2 regions of the Streptomyces sp. RGM 3693 genome follow, and region 2 is predicted to be linked to the other one. Evidence: riboswitches for the same ligand, from Rfam matches in the RefSeq annotation. Region 2 holds a riboswitch; the other holds the start of a gene.
The links. Region 2 has a riboswitch for glycine ahead of gcvT (glycine cleavage system aminomethyltransferase GcvT). Riboswitches for the same ligand answer to the same signal wherever they lie in the genome.

Region 1 (4,409 bases), on a different contig from region 2:
TCGTCCTGAAGATCGTCAAGCGGTTGTTGGACACCGGGGTGTCGCTGCAGAACATCCGCGCCGCCGTCCAGCATCTGCGGGCGCGGGGGCTGGACGACCTGACGCGGATGACGCTGATGAGCGATGGCGCGACGGTCTACGAGTGCACCTCGCCCGACCAGGTCGTGGATCTGCTCCAGGGCGGCCAGGGCGTCTTCGGGATCGCCGTGGGCGTGGTGTGGCGGGACGTGGAGGGTGCGCTGTCACAGCTCCACGGGGAGCGGGTGGACACCGGCGAGACGCTGATCGGGAAGAACCCGCACGACGAGTTGGCGCGGCGCCGCAACCGGGCCGGCTGACGGCTCCCGGGCGGTTCCCGGCCCGGGACCGGGTCGATTGTCAGTGGTGTGCGGCAGCATCAGTGGTGTGAGACGTGCGCCGACGATCCTGCATCTGGACATGGATGCGTTCTATGCGGCCGCCGAGCAGGCGGCCAAGCCGAGCCTGCGGGGAAAACCCGTGGTCGTCGGCGGGATCGGGCCGCGCGGTGTGGTCGCCACCGCCTCGTACGAGGCGCGGGTCTTCGGGGTACGTTCGGCGATGCCGACGGCGCAGGCGCGCCGACTGTGCCCCAATGCCGCTTATCTCAATCCCCGGTTCACGCTGTACCGCCAGGTGAGTGAATCGGTCATGGAGCTGCTGCGGGCGTTGTCACCGCTCGTGGAGCCGCTGAGCCTGGACGAGGCCTTCGTGGACCTGGAGGCCGGCGGGGTGGCGGCGGAGACTGCCGCGGTGCGAGCCGTGGGGGAGCAGCTGCGGCGCGATATCCGGGCGGCCACCGGGCTGACCGGTTCGGTGGGGCTGGCCGGCGCCAAGATGCTCGCCAAGATCGCGTCCGAGGCGGCGAAACCGGACGGCCTGGTGGTCATCGAGCCGGGCACCGAGCGGGAACTGCTGGGGCCGATGCCGGTGCGGACGCTGCCCGGGGTGGGGCCGGCGACGGCCGAGACGCTGCGCCGGGCCGGGATCCACACCGTCGCGGAGACCGCGGAGGCCGGCGAGGCGGAGCTGGTGCGGTTGCTCGGCAAGGCGCACGGCACCGGGCTGTACGGGATGGCGCTGGGCCGGGACGAGCGGCCGGTGGTGGCCGAGCGGGATGCGAAGTCGGTGTCGGTGGAGGACACCTTCGAGGTCGACCTGACTGACCGGACGCGGGTGCGGACCGAGGTGCTGCGGCTGGCCGATCGGTGTGTGGTGCGACTGCGGGCGGCCGGGCGGTCCGGGCGCACGGTGGTGCTCAAGGTGCGGAACTACGACTTCTCGACGCTGACCCGGTCGGAGACCCTGCGCGGGCCGACCGACGACCCGGCGGTCGTCCGGGAGGCCGCCGTGCGGCTGCTGGAGACGGTGGACACCACGGGTGGGGTGCGGCTGCTGGGCGTGGGGGTGAGCGGGCTGGCCGACTTCACGCAGGAGGACCTGTTCGCCCAGCTGGCCACGGAGCGGGAGGCGGCGGAGCAGGCGGCGGGCGGGACGGCGGAACCGGAAGCGGCGGGGGTGCCGGAGTCCGGTGCGGAGCTGCCGCGGCGCTGGCACCCGGGGCTGGACGTGGTCCACGAGGAGTTCGGTGCCGGATGGGTGCAGGGCAGTGGCGTGGGGAGGGTGACCGTGCGGTTCGAGACGCCGTGGTCCGCACCGGGGCGGGTGCGGACCTTCGCCGTCGACGATCCGGCGTTGCGGCCGGGCGAGCCCCTGCCGCTGCCGGGCGAACCGGATCAGTCGTCCGCGCCGGCGATCCGCCCGAAGTCGGCGTCGCCGGCCGACGAGGCGGAGTCCGCGGCCGGTGCGGAGATATCCAGGCGGTAGTGGTGGTAGAGCTGGAGTTCCTGCTCGGGGGAGAGGTGCCGGCCGACGCCGAAGTCCGGGGCATCCTTGATCAGCTTGCGGTCGTAGGGGATGTGCAGGCTGTCGCCGACCATCTTGCTCGGTTCCAGGGGAACGAACGCATCCCGACTGAACAGGCCGGTGCGGACGGCCGCCCATTCCGGTTCGCCCGTCGCGTCGTCGAGGTAGACCTCGTCGACGGTCCCTATTTTCGCGCCGTTCCGGTCGAACGCTTTGCGGCCGATGAGGCTCCGGGGATCGATATCGGTTTGCACGGTCCCTCCAATTGGTCGCAACTGCCTTGTGACAACTACGAAACGGCACATTTCATGCCTCGGCCACTCGAAGGATCGTTCCGGCAGTGCGCTGGTAGGCTGGCGAATGGCCGTCGACCCCATGCGGGAGAGTCCTTTGTCGTTCGCGACCAGGGGCGCCGAAGGAGCAAATCCTCCCCGGAATCTCTCAGGCACACGTACCGCATGGATGAGGTCACTCTGGAAAGCAGGGCGGGCCACGGGCAGGTACATGCCGGAACCCTTCCTCACCGACGGTGAAAGCCGGACCGCAGCGCGCGGGCCGGTGAAGCTCTCAGGTTGAGATGACAGAGGGGGAGGCCGTCCGGGCACCAGCGCCGTGGTGCCCCTCGTAGGTCGTACTGACCAGGAGGCCCCCGCAGATGACCACCAACCGCATCTCCCTGACCGAACTGGAGCGCGGCACTCCGTTCGAGCGCCGGCACATCGGGCCCGACCACGAGGCGCAGGCCAAGATGCTCGCGCAGGTCGGCTTCGGATCGCTGGACGAGCTCACCGCCACCGCCGTCCCCGACGTGATCAAGAGCGCCGAGGCGCTCGGCCTGCCGCAGGCCCGTACCGAGGCCGAGGTCCTGGCGGAGCTGCACGCGCTCGCCGACCGCAACCAGGTCCTGTCGTCCATGATCGGACTCGGCTACTACGGCACGTTCACCCCGCCGGTGATCCTGCGCAACGTCATGGAGAACCCGTCCTGGTACACGGCCTACACGCCCTACCAGCCGGAGATCTCGCAGGGCCGCCTGGAGGCCCTGCTGAACTTCCAGACCGTGGTCGCCGACCTGACCGGACTGCCCACCTCCGGTGCGTCCCTCCTGGACGAGGGCACCGCCGCCGCCGAGGCGATGGCGCTCGCCCGCCGGGTCGGCAAGGTCAAGCAGGGCGTCTTCCTGGTCGACGCGGACTGTCTGCCGCAGACCGTCGCCGTCATCCAGACCCGCGCCGAACCGACCGGCGTGGAGGTCGTGGTCGCCGACCTCACCGACGGCATCCCGGACGAGATCGCCGAGCGCGGTGTCTTCGGCGTACTGCTCCAGTACCCTGGCGCGTCCGGCGCCGTGCGCGACCCGCGGGCGGTGATCGAGCGGGCGCACGAGCTGGGCGCGATCGTCACCGTCGCCGCCGATCTGCTGGCGCTGACGCTGCTCACCTCGCCCGGCGAGCTCGGCGCCGACATCGCGATCGGCACCAGCCAGCGCTTCGGTGTCCCGATGGGCTTCGGCGGGCCGCACGCCGGCTACATGGCCGTCCGCGAGCAGTACGCCCGCAGCCTGCCCGGCCGCCTGGTGGGCGTCTCCGTCGACGCCGACGGCAACAAGGCCTACCGCCTGGCACTGCAGACCCGCGAGCAGCACATCCGCCGTGAGAAGGCCACCAGCAACATCTGCACCGCGCAGGTGCTGCTCGCCGTCATGGCCGGGATGTACGCCGTGTACCACGGCCCCGACGGGCTGCGCACCATCGCCCGCCGCACCCACCGGTACGCCGCGATCCTGGCCGAGGGCCTCAAGGCCGGCGGCGTCGAGCTGCTCCACGACGGCTACTTCGACACCCTGACCGCCCGGGTGCCCGGCCGGGCCGCCGAGGTCGTCGCCGCGGCCCGCGAGGCCGGCGTCAACCTCCGCCAGGTCGACGCCGACCTGGTCGGCATCGCCTGCGACGAGACCACCGGGCGCGCCCAGCTGGCCGGCGTCTGGGGCGCGTTCGGGGTCCACGGCGACATCGACGCGCTGGACGCGGCCGCCGCCGACGCCCTTCCGCAGTCGCTGCAGCGCACCGACGACTACCTCGGCCACCCGGTCTTCCACCAGCACCGCTCCGAGACCGCGATGCTGCGCTACCTGCGCACCCTCGCCGACAAGGACTACGCGCTGGACCGCGGCATGATCCCGCTCGGCTCCTGCACGATGAAGCTGAACGCCACCACCGAGATGGAGCCGGTCACCTGGCCCGAGTTCGGCCAGCTGCACCCCTTCGCCCCGGCCGACCAGGCCGAGGGCTACCTCACGCTCATCCGGGAGTTGGAGGAGCGGCTCGCCGCGGTCACCGGCTACGACAAGGTGTCCATCCAGCCCAACGCCGGCTCCCAGGGCGAGCTGGCCGGTCTGCTCGCCGTCCGCGCCTACCACCGTGCCAACGGGGACGAGCAGCGCACCGTCTGCCTGATCCCGTCGTCGGCGCACGGCACCAACGCCGCCAGCGCCGTGATGGCCGGTATGAAGGTCGTCGTCGTCA
Region 2 (4,409 bases):
ACGGGGCGGAGTTCGCCAGCGAGGGGTCGGCGACGACGTCCTCGTTGACCTCGGTGATCTCGCCGTCCACGGGCGAGTAGAGGTCGCTGACGGACTTGGTCGACTCCAGCTCGCCGCAGGACTCGCCCGCGGTGACGGTGGCCCCGACCTCGGGGAGCTGCACGAAGACGACGTCGCCGAGGGCGTTGGCCGCGTGCTCGGTGATGCCGACCGTCGAGACGCCGCCCTCGGCGTCCGACAGCCACTCGTGCTCCTTGCTGTAGCGCAGCTGCTGGGGGTTGTCCATGGCTTGATTCTCCTGTACGCGAGGGTGTGATCGTGAAGGGGGGCACCTCCCGGACGAAGTCCGGGGGGAGGGTCTTGCCCAGTGAGACACGTGATGCCGGACGCAAAGGCGCAGGTCCGCGGCGGGCACCGCGGCCGCGCCGGCGCCGCCTGCTACTTCTGCCGCTTGTAGAAGGGCAGCGCGATGACCTCGTACGGCTCGTGCGTGCCGCGGATGTCCACCCGGACGCCCTCCGTGCCCGGTGCGGCGTACCCGGCGTCGACGTAGGCGATGGCGATCGGCTTGCCGAGGGTCGGGGACGGCGCTCCCGAGGTGACCTCGCCGATCACCGTGCCGTCGGCCGCCACGACCGGGTAGCCGGCGCGCGGCACCCGGCGCCCCTCGGCGATCAGGCCGACCAGCTTGCGCGGCGGGTCCTGCTCGGCGCGCTCGGCGGCCGCCCGCAGCGCGGCGCGGCCGACGAAGTCGCCCTCCTTCTCGAACTTCACGACCCGGCCCAGGCCCGCGTCGAAGGGGGTGAGCGCGGTCGTCAGCTCGTGCCCGTACAGCGGCATCCCCGCCTCCAGGCGCAGGGTGTCGCGGCAGGACAGGCCGCACGGGATCAGGCCGACGTCCCGGCCCGCCTCGGTCAGCGCCGTCCACAGGGCGACCGCGTCCGCCGGCCGGACGAACAGCTCGAAGCCGTCCTCGCCGGTGTAGCCGGTCCGGGCGATGAGCACCTCGACGCCGGCGACCGTGCCGGGCAGCCCCGCGTAGTACTTCAGGCCGTCCAGGTCGGCGATGGGGGCACCTCCCTGGTCGAGCGAAGTCGAGACCTTGGGGGAGAGCTTCTTGAGGATGCCGGGGGACTCCGGGCCCTGCACCGCGATCAGCGCGTAGGCGTCCCGGTCGTCGCGGAGCGCGGCGTCGAAGCCCGCCTGCCGGCCGGTCAGCGCGTCCAGCACCACCTGGGCGTTGGAGGCATTGGCGACGACCATGAACTCGCGCTCGGCGAGCCGGTAGACGATCAGGTCGTCGAGGATGCCGCCGTCGGGACCGCAGATCATGGTGTAGCGGGCCCGGCCGACCTTGAGGGCGCCGATGTTGCCGACCAGCGCGTGGTCGAGGAGGGCACCGGCCTGCGGACCGGTGACGGTGATCTCGCCCATGTGGGAGAGGTCGAACAGGCCGGCGCGGGTGCGGACCGCGACATGCTCCTCGCGTTCGCTGCTGTAGCGCAGCGGCATGTCCCAGCCGGCGAAGTCGGTCATGGTCGCGCCGAGCGCGCGGTGCGTGGCATCCAGCGCGGTACGGCGAGGGGCATCAGTCATCGTTCGGGGCTCCCAGGCATGGGTGACAAGACGGTCTCCCCATCTGTCATCGGAACCTGAGAGGTTCACCGGGAGTCCGCGACCGGACCCGGTTTGCACCTTGGGTGGAGCCGCCCCCTTCAGCCGGGCCGCGACTCGCTTTTCAGATCTGCCTCGCCCGCGCGGTATAGGGGCCTGAGAGATTCAAGGGAGGACTTGCTCCTTCGGCGCCCCGCCGTGGCGGCCGGGGACTCTCCCGCGCGGATTCAAGCGGCCGGTATGCAGTTGGCTGGCTGTGCACGAGTGACCAGTGGTGTGCCCGTGGCGGCCACATCATTACACGGGATCGCCGGATACAGGAGCCCCGGCCGCCGCTCCGTGACCGGCCACCCGTACCGCGCCCGGCCGGCCGGGCCCGCCGCCGCGTCGCCCGTCGGCCCCGTCGGACCGTCAGATCCCTTGGTACGGACGGCTACCGCCTTGCTGCTCATTACCTTTTCTTGACACTCTGCGGGAAGGCCGGGTCCCGAACCCGACCTGAGCCGACGGGGAGGGGCGATCACGGTGCACAGCGAAGCGGCGTACGCGACGACGGCGGGGGTGGCACCGCCACAGCCCGCACCACAACCGGCGCCGCCCGCGCCCGCGGCGAAGCGCCGCCCCCGCCCCGCCGCCCGGTCCGACCGGCCCCGGATCATCGATCTGCGGGACGGCGCCCGCGCCGCCCGCACCGCGCTCCGTTTCCCGGCCGGCGACCTGATCGTGATCTCCGGGCTGCCCGGCAGCGGCAAGAGCACCCTGATGGGCCGGGTGGTGCCGCACCACGACGGCCGCGGCGCCCCGGTGCACCGCGTCGACTCCCAGGACGCCCGGGAACGCTGGGAGCGCGGCCGACTGCGCCGCCTCCCGTACGCGCTCTACCGCCCGCTGGTCCGGGTCGCGCACTATCTGGCGCTGCGCCGTGCGGTGCGCTCCGGCGGGAGTGTGGTGGTGCACGACTGCGGGACGCTGGCGTGGGTGCGCCGCTGGCTCTCCCGGGCGGTCCGGCGCGACGGCCGGGGGCTGCACCTGGTGCTGCTCGACGTACCGCCCGAGGCGGCGCTGACCGGCCAACGGGCGCGCGGCCGGGGGGTGTCGCGGTACGCCTTCGCCCGGCACCGCCGGGCGGTCCGCCGGCTGGTCGCCCGGGCCGAGGAGGCCCGGCTGCCGTCGGGCTTCGGCTCCGCGGTGCTGCTGGACCGGACCGCCGCCGGGGCCCTGGAGCGCGTCACGTTCGGCTGACCGGGCCGGGGCCGCCCGCACCCGGCCCCGCTCGCCCGACCATCGTGGCCACCGCCGGCTTCGGCGACCGGCGCTCCGCCCGTTAGGGTCTGACCCACCGGGCGGGCCTGTGGGCCCGCCCCCAGGGTCAGGGGCCGGGCAGCGCGGCCAGTAAGTGGGTGGGTGAGATGAACTATCCGGACAATTACCCGCAGCACGGCGGTCCGGTGTCGGGGGACCTCTCGGGCGCGGGGATACCGCAGCTGGCTTGGCCGGCCAACGAGCTGGAAGAGGTGCTGGCCGCGTCGGTCGGACACCCCGAGGCCGGCGGCCGGATCGTCGAGGTGCTGGGCCGCAGCCGGGTGTGGGTGCCGCTGCCCGAGGGCGGCGGCCCGGAGCGCGGCGGCCTCGGCGCGGCCGGTCTGGACCTGTCGACCGTCGAGATCGGCGGCGCCGCGTACGTCCCGGTCTTCAGCTCCGAGCAGGAGTTCCTGAAGGTCGTCGGCGCGCATCTGTCGTACACCGTCGCGCCCGCGCAGGAGTTCGCCCGCGGGCTGCCCCCGCTGCTGGGCATCGCGGTCAATCCGGGCGGCACCGTCGGTGTCCCGCTGCCGCCGCCCGCGGTGGCCGAACTGTGTCGGATCGGGTGGACGGATCCGGCCGGCCCGCAGGTCGGCGGCGCCCGGGTGCGGCTCTTCGAACCGGACTGGCAGGACGAGCCGGTGGACTTCCTGGCCGCCGCCGGCCTGGCGTTCTCCGGCGCCGGGTTCGTGCTGACCGCCCGGCGCACGCTGGCCAGCGTCGAGGGCGACACGCCGGCGCTCTTCGTCGGCGTGCAGATCGAGGTCGCTCCCGAGCGGCTGCACGACGGCAGCGCCCGCGACGAGGTGCTCGCGGCGCTGGGCCGGGCGCTGGGCCAGGTGCCGGTGCCCTGGCCGGTCCAACTCGTCCTGCTCGACATCGCCCAGGGCGACCCGGTCGCCGACTGGATGCTGGAGCGCGTGCGGCCCTTCTACACCCGGGACCACTCGTAAGCTGGTGGAACGACGGGCGGGCGCAGGCCCTGCCGGCAGAAGGGACGGACCACGTGAGCGCGGGTGCGCATCAGGGAGCGGCGGCGGCCGACCAGGTCGAGCAGATGCTGCGGCAGGTCTCGCCCGGGCGCTATGACGCCTACGAGGCGCTGCTTCAGGCCCTCGCACACGGACAGGTCTGGATGCTCCTGTGGCACGGCCGGGCCGGACAACCCGATGCGCAGTACGGGAACATGGAGGTCGACGGGCTGGGCTACGCCCCCTGTGTGACCTCCGCGGCCGAACTCGCCGCCTCCGGCTGGACCCGCGACCACGAACTCGTCACCGGCCCCGAGATCGCCGCCGCCCTCTTCCCCGACCGCTGGGGGCTGTGGCTGAATCCGCACGCTCCCGGCGGCGGGGTCGGCGTCCCCTGGCTCGACCTGCGCCGGATCGCCGCCGGCCTCGACCGCCTGCCCGCCGGCCCGCTGCGGATCTCCGAACCGGTCATCGACATCCCGCAGTTCTACGCCCTGCTCGCGCAGAACGCCCACCGGACGC

Region 1: another riboswitch for glycine. It lies ahead of gcvP (aminomethyl-transferring glycine dehydrogenase); the one in region 2 lies ahead of gcvT (glycine cleavage system aminomethyltransferase GcvT).

Annotation. Positions count from the first base shown of each region.
Region 1 is NZ_JBMPPQ010000003.1:1,506,393-1,510,801, reverse strand. It holds gene ACO0M4_RS35170 (MerR family transcriptional regulator) at 1-338, shown strand, start outside; gene ACO0M4_RS35165 (DNA polymerase IV) at 406-1,845, shown strand; gene ACO0M4_RS35160 (PRC-barrel domain-containing protein) at 1,755-2,138, opposite strand; glycine riboswitch at 2,253-2,351, shown strand; gene gcvP (aminomethyl-transferring glycine dehydrogenase) at 2,540-4,409, shown strand, end outside.
Region 2 is NZ_JBMPPQ010000001.1:766,559-770,967, forward strand. It holds gene gcvH (glycine cleavage system protein GcvH) at 1-286, opposite strand, end outside; gene gcvT (glycine cleavage system aminomethyltransferase GcvT) at 439-1,596, opposite strand; glycine riboswitch at 1,749-1,844, opposite strand; gene ACO0M4_RS03230 (AAA family ATPase) at 2,134-2,856, shown strand; gene ACO0M4_RS03235 (enhanced serine sensitivity protein SseB) at 3,024-3,869, shown strand; gene ACO0M4_RS03240 (enhanced serine sensitivity protein SseB C-terminal domain-containing protein) at 3,923-4,409, shown strand, end outside.